3 regions of the Janthinobacterium sp. BJB304 genome follow, and region 1 is predicted to be linked to each of the others. Evidence: predicted binding sites of a transcription regulator. Region 1 holds the regulator's gene; each other region holds the start of a gene.
The links. The regulator LexA, encoded in region 1, represses DNA repair genes until DNA is damaged. The targets are predictions, from matches to a motif close to ACTGTATNNNNATACAGT.
Positions count from the first base shown of each region.

Region 2: the regulator LexA is predicted to act here: its motif matches at 2,584-2,601, upstream of CSQ95_RS01685 (putative DNA modification/repair radical SAM protein).
Region 3: the regulator LexA is predicted to act here: its motif matches at 3,191-3,208, upstream of imuA (translesion DNA synthesis-associated protein ImuA).

Region 1 is NZ_PDZN01000011.1:83,217-88,087, forward strand. Features, by position in the region: gene purF (amidophosphoribosyltransferase) at 1-1,066, shown strand, start outside; gene CSQ95_RS14805 (cystathionine gamma-synthase family protein) at 1,110-2,351, shown strand; gene lexA (transcriptional repressor LexA) at 2,555-3,190, opposite strand; gene CSQ95_RS29140 (hypothetical protein) at 3,223-3,423, shown strand; gene rpsF (30S ribosomal protein S6) at 3,466-3,855, shown strand; gene priB (primosomal replication protein N) at 3,876-4,175, shown strand; gene rpsR (30S ribosomal protein S18) at 4,201-4,491, shown strand; gene rplI (50S ribosomal protein L9) at 4,519-4,871, shown strand, end outside.
Region 2 is NZ_PDZN01000001.1:365,661-370,531, forward strand. Features, by position in the region: gene CSQ95_RS01680 (UdgX family uracil-DNA binding protein) at 1-1,339, opposite strand, end outside; gene CSQ95_RS01685 (putative DNA modification/repair radical SAM protein) at 1,336-2,568, opposite strand; gene modA (molybdate ABC transporter substrate-binding protein) at 2,706-3,464, shown strand; gene modB (molybdate ABC transporter permease subunit) at 3,480-4,151, shown strand; gene CSQ95_RS01700 (sulfate/molybdate ABC transporter ATP-binding protein) at 4,160-4,870, shown strand.
Region 3 is NZ_PDZN01000004.1:273,884-278,754, forward strand. Features, by position in the region: gene CSQ95_RS06935 (GNAT family N-acetyltransferase) at 1-1,705, shown strand, start outside; gene CSQ95_RS06940 (putative Na+/H+ antiporter) at 1,757-3,022, opposite strand; gene imuA (translesion DNA synthesis-associated protein ImuA) at 3,229-3,939, shown strand; gene CSQ95_RS06950 (DNA polymerase Y family protein) at 3,869-4,871, shown strand, end outside.

The sequences.
Region 1 (4,871 bases):
CTTCAAGGCCGTGACCGTGCTGAACCGTCGCGTCAAGGGCGGCTATGCCGCCGTCGCGCAAATCGCCGGCGTCGGCTTGCTGGCCTTCCGCGACCCGCACGGCATCCGCCCGCTGTGCCTGGGCATCAATGAAACGGAGCAGGGTCCCGAATACCTGATCGCTTCCGAATCCGTGGCCCTGGAAGGCATGGGCTTCCGCTTCGTGCGCGACATCGGTCCCGGCGAAGCCGTCTTTATCGATGCCGACAAGAAATTGCACAGCGCCCAGTGCGCCGACAATGCCAGCCTGAACCCGTGCGTGTTCGAATTCGTCTACCTGGCCCGTCCCGACTCCGTCATCGACGGCGCCTCCGTGTACGCCACGCGCCTGAAAATGGGCGAATACCTGGCCGAGAAGATCCGCGCCGAATTGCCAGGCGTGCATATCGACGTGGTCATGCCGATTCCCGATTCCTCGCGTCCGGCCGCCATCCAGCTGGCCATGGCGCTGAACATCGAATACCGCGAAGGCTTCATCAAGAACCGCTACATCGGCCGTACCTTCATCATGCCGGGCCAGGCGGCGCGCAAGAAATCCGTGCGCCAGAAGCTCAACGCGATCCCGTCCGAATTCAAGGATAAAGTGGTCTTGCTCGTCGACGATTCCATCGTGCGCGGCACCACCAGCCGTGAAATCGTGCAGATGGCGCGTGAAGCGGGCGCGACGAAAGTCATCTTCGCCTCGGCCGCGCCGCCGGTCATCTATCCGAACGTGTACGGCATCGACATGCCGACACGCGACGAACTGATCGCCTATGGCCGCACGACGGAAGAAGTGTGCCGCGAAATCACGGCCGACTACCTGGTCTACCAGGATATCGGCGCGCTCAAGCAGGCGATCGCCGACGTCAACCCGGCCCTGACCAACTTCGAGGCCTCGTGCTTCGACGGCGTCTACGTGACGGGCGACGTGTCGCAGGAATACCTGGACCGCCTGGAATATGCGCGCCACCATCCGAAGGCGGCAGCGCCCGAAGATACGCCGCGTTCCCAGCTGAACCTGAACCTGGCAACGACAGAAGCGTAATTATCTTGCCCGGCTAGCGCCGGGCTTTTTTTGCTCCGCGATCATGAACGATAAAAAAAACTACGGCTTTACCACCACCATCCTGCATAACGACCGCCGCAAGGGCATCGAGCATGGTTCGCTGCACAAGCCCGTGCACACTTCCGTCGCGTTTGGTTATGCCGATGCGCGCCAGCTCGCTTCCGTATTCCAGGGCAAGGAACCCGGTTTCCGCTATGGCCGCCAGGGCAACCCGACCGTGTCCGCGCTGGAAGACAAGGTCAACAAGATGGAAGACGGCGTGGCGACCTTGTGCTTCGCCACCGGCATGGGCGCCATCGGCGCCGTGGTGCAGTCGCTGCTGCGCGCGGGCGACCATGTCGTCTCGTCGGCCTTTTTGTTTGGCAATACCAACAGCCTGTGGCAAACGGTGACGGGGCAGGGCATCGCCGTATCCTTCGTCGACGCCACCGAGGTGGCCAACGTGGCGGCCGCCATCACGCCTGCCACGCGCATCGTGTTCGTGGAAACCATCGCCAATCCGCGCACGCAGATCGCCGACCTGAAAAAAATCGGTGACCTGTGCCGCGAAAAGGGCATCTTGTACATCGTCGACAACACGATGACGACGCCGTATTTGTTCCGCCCGAAAGCCGTGGGCGCGGGCCTCGTGGTCAATGCCTTGACGAAATCCATCGGCGGTCACGGCAATGCGCTGGGCGGCAGCTTGACGGACACGGGCGTGTTCGACTGGACGCAGTATCCGAATATTTTCGAGAATTACAAGAAGGCGGCGCCCGCGCAGTGGGGCATCGCGCAAATCCGCGCCAAGGCCTTGCGCGACTTCGGCGCGTCCCTGGGGCCGGAAGCGGCGCACCATATCGCCGTCGGCGCGGAAACCATGGCCTTGCGCATGGACCGCACCTGCTCGAACGCTTTGGCGCTGGCCGCCATGCTCGCCGCCGACCCGCGCGTGGCGGCCGTGCATTACCCGGGCCTGGCGTCGCACCCGCAGCACGCCTTGGCGAGCGACCTGTTCCGCAGCTACGGTTCCTTGTTCAGCTTTGAGCTGAAGGATGGCATCGATTGCTTCGATTTCCTCAATCGCTTGAACCTGGCTATTCCCGCGAGCAACCTCGGCGACACGCGCACCCTGGTCATTCCCGTCGCCCACACGATCTTCTACGAGATGGGCGCCGAACGGCGCGCCAGCATGGGCATCGCCGAATCGCTGATCCGCGTCTCCGTCGGTATCGAGGATGAGGTGGATCTGCGAGAGGATTTCCGCCAGGCACTCGATGTATAAGTCGCCGGACAAATGAAAGGGCCGCAACAGTCATGCTGTTGCGGCCCTTTGTTTTTCGCCGTTCAATGGTAATGTCTTCGTGCCTTCAGAAACCGTAGCGAGCAAGTCCAATATCGGGTTGAGTAGCGGAGCTGTACATTGGTACAGCGAGCAACGGATGCCCGAGAGTGGGCTGCTCAGTAGGTTTATGAGGGCGCGCTCAATCAGTGCCAGCTGCGCATCAAGCCGACTGCTAAGCCTTCCAGGGCGAATTCATCTTCCGGCGACACGGTGATGACCTTGAAGTCTGGGTTTTCCGGCAGCAATTCGATGACGGAACCCGTCTTCTTGTAGCGCTTGACGGTGACTTCGTCGCCGATGCGGGCCACGACGATCTGGCCATTCTTGGCGCTGTCGACCTTTTTGACGGCCAGTAAATCGCCATCCATGATGCCGGCGTCGCGCATGGACCAGCCGCGCACCTTCAGCAGGAAGTCGGGCTTGGCCGAGAACAGGGCCGGGTCCACGTTGTAGCTCGCTTCCAGGTTTTCCTGGGCCAGGATGGGCGAGCCGGCGGCCACCCTGCCGATCAGGGGCAGCGACATCAGCAGCGCCGCCGGCACTTTCGATGGCGGCGCTTCAGCTGCCGCGCCGATCAGGCGGATGCCGCGTGAGGTGCCGGGCGAAATCTCGATCGCGCCCTTGCGGGCCAGGGCCTGCAAATGCTCCTCCGCCGCATTGGCCGATTTGAAACCCAGTTCATTGGCAATTTCGGCACGGGTGGGAGGGAAGCCCGTGTTTTCAATCGCGTCCTTGATCAGGTTCAGGATTTGTTCTTGTCGTGCTGTCAGCTTGATCATGAGCGGTGGGTGCATACTAAAATGCTGTCTATATGAACAGTCTGTATTTTTGTACAGTATCGCCCACTATGCAAGGGGATTTCCGTGTTTTCGGCGAATTTCGCAAGAAATACTTGTTCCCGGTCGAAAAGCACGGTGGCGCGCGGGCTTTTCGGGCGCTGGCGCAAGCAATGATTGAAACGTTTGCAAAAGGCGGTTATAATCTTCGGCTGACCTTCCCACACCCGTCTTGACGCCGGGGTGGGCGATTATCAATCCGACCTGAAGGAGTTTGCATGCGTCATTATGAAATAGTCTTTATCGTCCATCCGGACCAAAGCGAGCAAGTGCCCGCGATGATCGAACGCTACAAAGCCAGCGTAACCACCCGCGGCGGTTCGGTTCACCGCGTGGAAGATTGGGGCCGCCGTCAAATGGCTTACTCGATCCAAAAGCTGCCTAAAGCACACTACATCTGCCTGAACATCGAATGCGACAACGAGACCCTGGTCGAGTTGGAAACAGCATTCAAATTCAATGATGCCGTGTTGCGTCACCTGACCGTTAAAATGAAGAAAGCTGAAACAGCTCCTTCGCCGATGATGAAATCGGTACAACGCGAAGACGCGGCCAAAAGCCACCGCACCGAAGCACCAGCAGCCGCTCCAGCCGCAGCAGCAGCTTAATTTTTGACCAGGATCGTGCGCTGAACCAGCTACAAGTCACCGCCATCATTGCCGAGCGCGAAATATTGCGCTATACCCCGGCAGGGCTACCGATTGTGAATGCAGTATTGCAACACAGTTCGCAGCAGATGGAAGCAGGGATTGCCCGTTTGACCGAGTTTGATGTTGCCGCGCTAGCCGCTGGCGAAATTTCAGGCCGGTTCAATCAGGCAAGCTTGGGCGGGGTGTATCAGTTCACGGGTTTCCTGGCCAGGAAGAGCCGCAACAGCAAGAGTTTGGTGTTTCACATCATTGATTTTAGTGCAGTCAATTCTGACTAGCGCATTTTAGATACAGGAGCCTGACATGGCATTCGGTAAAAAGTTCGACAAAAATAAGCTCAAGCTTAAAGAAAAACGCAAACAGCAAAACCCTTTGTTCAAACGTAAGAAGTTCTGCCGCTTCACGGCAGCTCACGTTGAGCAAGTCGACTACAAAGACGTCGACACGCTGAAAGACTTCGTCCAGGAAAACGGCAAGATCATGCCAGCACGCCTGACCGGTACCAAAGCGCACTACCAGCGCCAAGTCGACACCGCAATCAAGCGCGCTCGCTTCCTCGCGCTGCTGCCATACACCGATCTGCACCACGCTTAATCGGTCAGATATTCCTGGAGAAGAACTATGCAAATCATTCTGTTAGAAAAAGTTGTAAACGTCGGTAACCTCGGCGAAGTCGTCAAAGTCAAAGACGGTTACGCACGTAACTTCCTGATCCCGCAACGCCTGGCACGTCGTGCTACGGCAACCGCTGTGGCTGAATTCGAAGTCAAGCGCGCCGAACTGGAAAAAGCTGCTGCCGCCAAACTGGCCGCATCGCAAGCCCAGGGCGAAAAACTGAGCGGCCTGACCGTTCAAGTTGCTCAAAAAGCTGGCGTCGATGGCCGTCTGTTCGGTTCCGTCACCAACTTCGACATCGCTGAAGCGCTGACCAAGCAAGGTTTTGCTGTTGAAAAAGCACAAATCCGCATGCCTAC
Region 2 (4,871 bases), on a different contig from region 1:
GCAGCACATATGACGGGTGATACACGGCCACCACCCAGCGCCCGTCGTGTTCGATGGGCGTGCCGATCAGCGGCGTCATGCTGACCGCGCCATCCTGCAGCACGGATTTTAGTGCCGTGCTGCCCAGCGCCACGATCACCTGTGGTTTGCCACGTTCGATCTCTTCTTCCAGCCAGCCATGGCAGGCGAGGATCTCGCGCTGCGCAGGCGTCTTGTGCAGGCGGCGCTTGCCGCGCGGTTCCCACTTGAAATGCTTGACAGCATTGGTCAGATAGATGCTGTCGCGCGCCAGGCCCGCTTCCTGCATGGCCTGGTCCAGCAGTGTTCCGGCCGGGCCGACGAAGGGCAGTCCGGCCAGGTCTTCCTGGTCGCCCGGTTGTTCACCGACGAGCATGATGCGGGCGGTGTGCGGGCCTGTGCCGGGCACCGCTTGCGTGGCGTGCTGCCACAGCGCGCAGCGTCGGCACTGGTCCAGCGTCGTGGCAGTCGCGCGCGCGGGCTGGGCCCGCTCTGCGCTGATCGGGATCATGGCGGCGCCCTGGCGCTTTCCCACGCTGGCGGTCTGGCCCGTGCGCCGCTCGCCGTTGGCCGCGCCGCTCAGCATGGCGGGCACGATGGCGCCTTCTGGTAAATTTTTCCAGAAGCGCGAAGGGATATGGCTGTGCAGCAAGTCCGCATTCACGCGCGCGGGGTTGAAGATGCTGCGGTAGTACGTCAGCCATAGCGCTTCGCCCGCATCGTCGATGTCGGCCGCGCCGCGCAGCAGGGCCGGTCCCGCGTGCAAGGTGGCGCCATCCCACAGCATGCTGGCGCCGGGCGTGGCGATCATCCAGCTGGCCTTTCCCATGCGGCGCGCGAAGTGGCGCGCCACTTGCGGCAGCACCTCGTGCGTGGGCTCGAACCAGGCGATAAAACGGGGCGCGCCGTCACTTTCGGCCCGCTCGCGGAAGCGCACGTAGGCATGCATGTCGTGCTCCTCGCGGTGCACGGCCTTGACCATGGAGTGCAGGCGCGCGCCGTCCGCGTCGGCCGGGGACACCACGTCGTGCTGGCCCTGCTGCCAGCGCCACAGCACCTGATACAGGAAGGCCCAGCGGTCATGCACGTTGAAACTGGCGGCGCTCTCCAGCAGTTCCACCAGCTGGCGGGGCAGGCGCAGCGGTGGCGCGCCGGTATCCGTGGCCTCTGGCGTGGAGGAAAACAGGTCGCCCTCGCCGGGCTGCGATTGCCAGGCCACGTCGGCAGGCGGCACGCCGCGCGCGATCAGTTCGCGCGCGGCCGCGCGCCACGCGTCGAACGATTGCGCCAGCCGCACCACGCGCTCATGGATATCTTTCATGCTGCCTGCAGCTCCGGCCATAAGTTCAATTGCTGCGGTGCGTCCGCCATGGCGCGGCGCAAGTGTTCGGAGGCGGTGGTGTCGCGCGCGGGAAAGTAGTCGGCCGTGATGATGAAGGGGGCAATCTTTTTCATGCTGCAGCGCAGGCGCGACAGGTCGGCATAGCGCACCTGGCGCAAACGGCGCAGGTCGACGATGCGCTGCGCGTTACGCAGGCCGATGCCGGGCACGCGCGCGATCATGTGCTGCGCCGCGCGGTTCAAGTCCAGCGGAAAATGTTCGCGGTGCGCCAGCGCCCACGCCAGTTTCGGATCGATGTCGAGCGCCAGGTTGCCGCCGCTGGCGGGCAGCAGTTCGCTGGCCTGGAAACCATAGCTGCGCAGCAAGAAATCGGCCTGGTACAGCCGGTGTTCGCGCAGCATCGGCGGCGGCGCCAGCGGCACGCTTTTCGGGCTGTCGGGGATGGGGCTGAAGGCTGAGTAGTACACGCGCTTGAGTTTATAGCTGCCGTACAGGGTTTCGGCCGTGGCGAGGATCTGCTGGTCGTCGCTGGCGTCGGCGCCGACGATCATCTGCGTGCTTTGCCCGGCCGGCGCGAAGCGCGGCGAGCGCGGTTCTTCCGCCTTTTCATCGAGCTTGCGGCGGATGGCGCCCATGGCCAGCTTGATCGTGTGCACGCTCTTTTCCGGCGCCAGTTTCTGCACGCTGTCCTGGGTCGGCAGTTCGATGTTGACGCTGAGCCGGTCGGCATAGCGGCCCGCCTGCGCGACCAGGGCCGGATCGGCGTCGGGGATGGTTTTCAGGTGGATGTAGCCGCGGAACTGGTGCACCTCGCGCAACTCGCGCGCCACCTGCACCAGTTGCTCCATCGTGTAGTCGGCCGACCGGATGATGCCGGAACTGAGGAACAGGCCGTCGATGTAGTTGCGCAAGTAAAAGTCGCTGGTCAGTTTCACCACTTCGGCCACCGTAAAGCGCGCGCGCGGCACGTTCGAGGTACGGCGGTTGACGCAGTACTGGCAATCATACAGGCAGTAATTGGTCAACAGTATCTTCAGCAGCGAGACGCAGCGCCCGTCCGGCGTGTAGCTGTGGCAAATCCCCATGCCCGAGGTGGCGCCAAAGCCGTCCTTGCCGATGGAATCGCGCTTCGGCGCGCCGCTGCTGGCGCAGGAAGCGTCGTACTTGGCCGCGTCGGCCAGGATTTCCAGCTTGTCCGTCAATTCCATGGCTCACCTCGATATACTGTGTTTATATACAGTATATCAGGGAATCGGCCTGGTACCGGCTTGATCTGTGCAATGGCAGAACGCTATATATCGGTGTATATTACGGGCCTGGTTCTCTTCTCATCAAGGATACGATCATGCGCCTCACCTCCCTCGCCCGCCTGCTTGGCGTCACCCTGCTCGCCACTGCAGCTACCTCCGCCCTTGCCGGCGAAGTGGTCGTGTCGGCCGCAGCCAGCCTGACGAACGCGTTCAAGGATGCGGCGCAAAGCTACGAGGCGCAGTATCCGGGCAGCAAGGTGTCCCTGAACTTTGCCGCCTCGGGCGTGCTGCTGCAGCAGATCGTCAAGGGCGCGCCCGTGGACGTGTTTGCCTCGGCCGACCAGGAAACCATGGATGCGGCGCAAAAGCAGGGCCTGGTATTGCCGGCCGACCGCATGGACTTCGTCGGCAACAGCCTGGTGCTGATCGTGCCGCACGATAGCAAGCTGGGCATCAAAGCTTTGGCCGACCTGACGCACAAGGGCGTGACCCGCGTGGCCATCGCCAACCCGGCCAGCGTGCCCGTCGGCCGCTATTCGGAAGGCGCGCTGAAGAGGGCGAAGCTGTGGGAAGCCGTGCAGCCGAAAGCCATCGGCACGCAAAACGTGCGCCAGTCGCTCGACTATGTGGCGCGCGGCGAAGTCGATGTGGGCTTTGTCTACGCCACCGACGCGGCCATCATGAAAGACAAGGTGAACGTGGTGCTGGACGTGCCGCTCGACGCGCCCGTGCTGTACCCGATCGCCACCATCAAGGGCAGCAGCAATGCGGCCGAAGCGAAGCGCTTCGTCAGCTACCTGCAAACGGCGCCGGCGCAAGCCATCCTGGCCAAGTACGGCTTCAAGAAACCCTAACGCCACCGCGCCCGCATGGATATCGCCTGGACCGCGCTGGCCCTGTCGCTGAAAGTAGCGGCCTGGGCCACGGCGCTCAATTTGCTGTTCGGCATCGGTACGGGCTATCTGCTGGCGCGCACGCGTTTTCCCGGGCGCGAGCTGCTCGACGCCCTGCTGACCCTGCCAATGGTGATGCCGCCCACCGTGCTCGGCTATTACCTGCTGGTGCTGCTGGGCCGGCGCGGCACGCTGGGCATCTGGCTGCAGGACAACTTCGGCATCAACCTGATCTTTACGTGGCAGGGCGCCGTGATCGCTTCCACCGTGGTCGCCTTTCCCCTCGTCTTCAAGCCCGCGCGCGCCGCCTTCGAGGCGGTCGACGGCCAGCTCGAGCAGGCGGCCCGCGTGCTGGGCATCTCGGAGCTGGCGATTTTCTTTCGCGTCACCTTGCCGCTGGCCTGGCGCGGCATCCTGGCCGGCGTGCTTCTGGGATTCGTGCGCGCGCTCGGTGAATTCGGCGCCACGCTGATGGTGGCCGGCAGCATTCCCGGCAAGACGCAGACCCTGTCGGTGGCCGTGTATGAAGCCGTGCAGGCGGGCCAGGATGAGGTGGCCAATACGCTGGTCGTGATTATCTCGCTAGTCTGCATCGTGGTGCTGCTGTCGGCTGGCCGCCTGGCGCCCGGGCGCGTCGCGCACAAATGAGGCCTATGATGACGCCCATGCAACTCGACCTCGACATTCGCGCTACCTTGCGCTCCGGCAAACGCCGTTTCGACCTGCACGTGCAATGCACCTCAGGCAGCCAGCGCATCGCCATGTATGGCCCGTCCGGCGCCGGCAAGAGCATGACCCTGAAAGCCATTGCCGGACTGTTTACACCGGATGCGGGCCATATCCGCCTGAACGGGCGCACGCTGTTCGACTCGGCCGCCGGCATCAACTTGCCGCCGCAGCAGCGCAATGTCGCCTACCTGTTCCAGGATTACGCGCTGTTCCCGCACCTGACGGTGCGCCAGAACGTGGGCTTCGGCCTGGCGCGCGGCTGGTTCAATCCGCGTGCGCGCGAAAAATTGCAGACGGTCGAGCATTGGCTCGATGCATTCCACTTGCAGGAACTGGCGCACCAGTTTCCCGACGAGTTGTCCGGAGGCCAGCGCCAAAGGGTGGCGCTGGCGAGGGCGCTCGTGGCCGAGCCGGCCGCGCTGCTGCTCGACGAGCCGTTTGCCGCCCTCGATCCGGCCCTGCGTGTCAAAATGCGCCTGGAACTGAGCCAGTGGCAGCAGCGCCTGGACGTGCCCATGATCCTGATCACCCATGATCCGGAAGATGCGCGCATCCTGGGCGAGCATGTGCTGTACTTGCGCGACGGACAGATCGATAACAGGGAAGAACACATGGCATTGGGTGAACGCATTGGATAAA
Region 3 (4,871 bases), on a different contig from region 1:
GCAGTGGGGCGCGGCGCTGGAAGAAGTACGGCACAACGGCGGCGCGCCGTATGTCTCCATCCTGTGGGTGTGGGATGCGCAGCAGCTGCGCAATGACGAACGCTTCAGCCCCACGGGCGGCGCCGGGCGCTACACGATAGGCCGCTATGCCATCGGCGGCACGACCCTGCACATCAACTCGCTGCGCGCGCTGGCGCTCGATTTCGCGCCGGCCCGCTTCGACATTCTCGACACCCTGCATACGCAGCGCTACTTCGCCACCTTGTCCGATTATTTCCGCATCCTCATCATGTGCGAATACGGCGGCATGTACATGGACGTCGATACGATCCCGCATAATCCGGCGACGATTTTCCTGATGAAGCCGGAAGTGCCCGATTATTTCCAGCGCAAGAGTGATGACAGCGAAGAGCGCCGGCACGTCAGCTGGATGAATCTGTTTCTCGATGAAACGGGCATGCTGATCGCCAAGAAGAACGACGCCGCGCTGCGCGTGATCCAGCGCAATGTGAACCTCGCCTATGCGGGTATCGCTGCGCAGGTTCCCCGTTCCTGTCCGCAGTTCGAGGCGCAGCTGTTCGGCCAGTTCTATGCCGAATGGAAGAAAAACCTGGGCGTGACCCTGCTCAGCCATGCCGAGTTCTACCAGCGCTATTGTGTGCTGTATGACGGCGTGCGCGAAGCGGTGGCGGGCGGCATCCGCGGCATGCGGCTGCTGGACGATATCATTACCGGCATGCACATCCCCCTGAGCGACGAAGAGCGGCGCGCGTATGCGCGCTGCGTGGCGCGGCTCGATGACATCGACTGGCAGCTCGACGATCCTTTGCGCCTGCCCGACATCGTCGACGTGTTCGACATCGAGGAAGTGCCGCGCATGGCGTATGCGGCCCAGCTGCGGGCGGACATCGATCATTTCCACTATTACTCGGTGCTGTCGGACGATCCGCAGCTCGATCGCGTAAATGACGTCTTTTGCCGCTACCTGCTGGCCCACCGTTCGCAGCATATTGCCGCCGGCAATTTCTGGCGCCCCACCGTCGGCCGCCACGGCAGCCGCATGCCGGCCGTCAGCGAGGCCGCCCCGCCAGGTGACGAGGCGCAGGCGGGCTTGCTGTCGCATGCGCCGCTCAAGCTGGTGGCAGGTGAATTGCTGGGCGACGAGACGAAGAACCGCATGGCCAAACTGCTGTTTGCCACCAGTTATCTGGAATACTGCTCTTTTGGAAATAAACTCAATCTGCAGTTCGTCGAATTGCAGCGGCGGCAGAATATCGATCCGTATCTGGCGCACATCCACGGCCTGCATGACGAGGACGAGCGCTTCATCGGCTTTTTCACGGCCGCGACGATGGACGAGTTCCAGGCCTGCGGCGCCGTGTCATATTACCGCGATGACATGAAGGCGCTCGACGATGCGTATGACGCCTTCGTGCTCGCGCATGCGTGCGCCGACGACTGTTTCGTCAGCAGCCTGGCCATCGACGAGAAATACCGGGGCCAGGGCCTGTTCCGGCAAATGTTCCATGAAATCCGCGACCTGGCCAGCCGCAAGGGCTGCGCGCGCATCACCCTGACGGTGTGGGAAAAGAGCGAAGCGCTGCAAGTGTATCTGCACAAGGGTTTTCGCAGCGTGGGCACGTTCGACTATGCCTACAGCCTGTTCTATGACCGGCTGCATTTCCTCGTGTATGAGGGAAACTGAGGGGAAACTGAGGGAGAGCAGGGGCGGCCGGCAGCCGCCCCGCGAGGGTGCTTACAAGGCCAGGAAGGCCAGGCCCGCCACGGCCGTCGGCAGCAGGGCGCCCGCCAGCAGGCCGACGGCGCCGATCGATTCATCCTTGAAGCCGCGGCGCAGCAGGGCCACGCCGGCCGGGTTCGGCGCATTGGCGATGACGGTCAGGCCGCCGCCGGCCACGGCGCCCGCCATCAGCATGTATTTCGCTTCGTCCGTCATGCCGACGATCAGTGAACCGAGGTAGGTGAGGGCCGCATTGTCCGTGATCGCCGTCAAGCCCAGGGCGCCGAAGAACAGGGCCAGCGGCTTCAGACTCGAGACGATCGGTTGCAGCCACCATTGCTGCATGCCGCCCAGTACCACCAGGCCGCCGAGGAAGAAGCCGACCAATAAGCCTTCCTTCAGGATCAGCGGGCTTTGATAGCGTTCATACGCCTGCACGAAGCCGAGGAAGAACAGGAACAGGCCGATGAACAGCACGGGATGATGCGCCAGGGTGACGACGCCGGCCAGCACGATCATGTGCACGAGGCTGACGGCCAGCGGCACTTTCGGCGCTTCGACTTCACCGGCTTTCGGCTTGATGTCGGAGGTGTTGCTATGCAGGTATTTGCGCAGCAAAATGCTTACGCCCGTGGCATTGACCAGCACGGCGATGGCGGCTTTCCAGCCGAAATGGGTGGCCATGAAGGCGCTGTCCCAGTTCCATGTGGTGGCCACCATCAGCACGGGTGGTGCCGCATACGAGGTGAGGGTGCCGCCGATGGAAACGTTGACGAACAGCACGCCCAATGCGCCGTATTTCAGCCATTCAGGGATGCCCGGGCGGAAGATTTGCGGCGCCAGCATCAGCGCGGCCAGGGTCATGGCGGCCGGTTCCGTGATCAGGGAGCCCGTCAGCGGCACGAGCGCCAGGCCCAGCCAGACTAGGGCCAGTTCCGTGCGCAGCGGCATCACGCGCGCCACGCCTTTCAACAGGCGCTGCACGGCGTCGAGCACGGGGCGCGAGGCGGCCACGACCATGACGACAAAGACGAACAGCGGTTCCGTGTAATGGCGCGACTCGGCATACTCGATGGCCGCATCGCTGCCCGAGACAAAGGCCATGATGATGATCAGGATGAAGGCCCAGAAGCCGAACACGACTTCCACTTCGCCCAGCAGATGCAGCAAGCCCGCATGGCGGGGGTGGCGCCGCGATAATGTTTCAAACGATTTGGCGGCGAAGGTGTGGATGAGCGCAAGGCCGAAGACGATGGCGCTGATGATTTGGATGGTGGTCAAATGCGTTTCCTTATGGACGGAGGAAGCCGCCCGGTGCATTGCCGAGCGGTAAGGAGAGTGCTTATGGTACAGCAATCGATGCCAGAAACGGGGTTTTTCGGACATGGCGGAGCGGCCCCGGGCGCGCTATATGGCAGATAAGCCTTGCCAAAAGCAGGGCTGGATAGTACTGTATATGCATACAGTATTTATCTTCATATTCAATTATGCAACATTCCGAATTGATGGCCTCGCCGGAAGCCCTGCATCCGTCTTTATGGCGCGCATCGCAGCTGGGCCAGGGTGCCGCGCGCTGCCTGGATACGGGCTTTGCCGCCCTGTCGGCGCAGCTGCCCGGCGGCGGCTGGCCCAGCGGCAGCCTCATCGATCTGCTGGTGCAGCAGCCGGGCAGCGGCGAATTGCGGCTGCTGGCGCCCGCGCTGGCGCAGCTGCCGGGCTTGCCCATCGTGCTGCTGCAGCCACCCCATCCGCCGCAGGCGCTGGCCCTGGCCGCGCAGGGGCTGGCGCCGTCGCAGCTGCTGTGGATCAAAAGCGCCGGCAGCAAGGATGCCCTGTGGGCGGCGGAAAACATCTTGCGCAGCGGCACGTGCGGCGCCCTGCTGTTCTGGCAATCGCACGTGCGCGCCGACAGCCTGCGCCGGCTGCACCTGGCGGCGCAGGCGGGCAATACCCTGTTCTGCATGCTGCGCCCCTTGCACGGCGCGCAGGATGCGTCGCCCGCGCCGCTGCGCCTGTCCGTGCGTCCGGCCGCCGGCGGCATTGAAATCGGCTTCATCAAGCGCCGGGGACCGCAGCGCGACGCGCCGTTGTTCCTGCCCCTGCAACCTCCTTCTTTACTGCTGCGCCATGCGACTCTGGATCGGCCTGTGCCTGCCCCGGCTCCCGCTCGAAGTGTTTTGCCCGCGCTGGTCGGCTGACAGCCTCGGCGTGGTGCTGGAGCAGGAGCAAGTGATGGCCCTGTCGCCGCTGGCGCGGGCCGCCGGCATCCGGTCGGGCATGTGCCGCGCGGGCGCGCTGATGCTGGCACCGCAGGCGCGTTTGCACGAGCGCTCGCCCGAGCTGGAAGCGCAGGCCCTGCAGGCGGTGGCGCTGGCGCTGCTGCAATATTCGCCGCTGGTGGCGCAGGGCGAGGAAGCGACCCTGCTCGTCGACGCGGGCGCCAGCCTGCGCCTGTTCGGCGGCGTGCGCGCCCTGTGCCGGCACATCGCGGCCAGCTTGCGCGCGCTCGGCTACACGGCCCAGCTGTCGTGCGCCCCCACGGCACGCGGTGCCTGGCTGCTGGCGCGCGCCGGTACGCGCCGGGGCCGGACCTTGAGCATGGCCAGCCTGGTGCGCCGCCTCGATGGCTTGCCGTGCGCCTTGCTGCCGCCCGCGCGCCCCTGGCTCGACTGGTTCGAGGGCATCGGCTGCCGCACCCTGGGGCAGTTGCGCCACTTGCCCCGGCCCGGCTTGCAGCGCCGCTGCGGCGGGGCCTTGCTGGACATGCTCGACGACGCGCATGGCCACAGCACGGAACTGTTCGTCTGGCTCGAAGCGCCGCCCACGTTCCGCGCCAGCCTGGAACTGTTCGACCGCGTGGAGCACGCCGACGCGCTGCTGTTCGGCGCGCGCCGCCTGCTGCAGCAAATGACGGGCTGGCTGTGCGCGCGGCAATTTGCCGTCGAGCGCATACAGCTGCTGCTGGCGCACGAACGGGGCAGGGTGGCGCGCCCGCCCACCGTCATCGACCTGGCGCTGGGCGAAGCCGTCTGGCGCGACGAGCATCTGGTGCGCCTGCTCAAGGAGCGCCTGGCGCAGCTGGCGCTGGAGGCGCCCGTGATCGGCTTGAGCCTGGAAGCGCTGCAGGTGC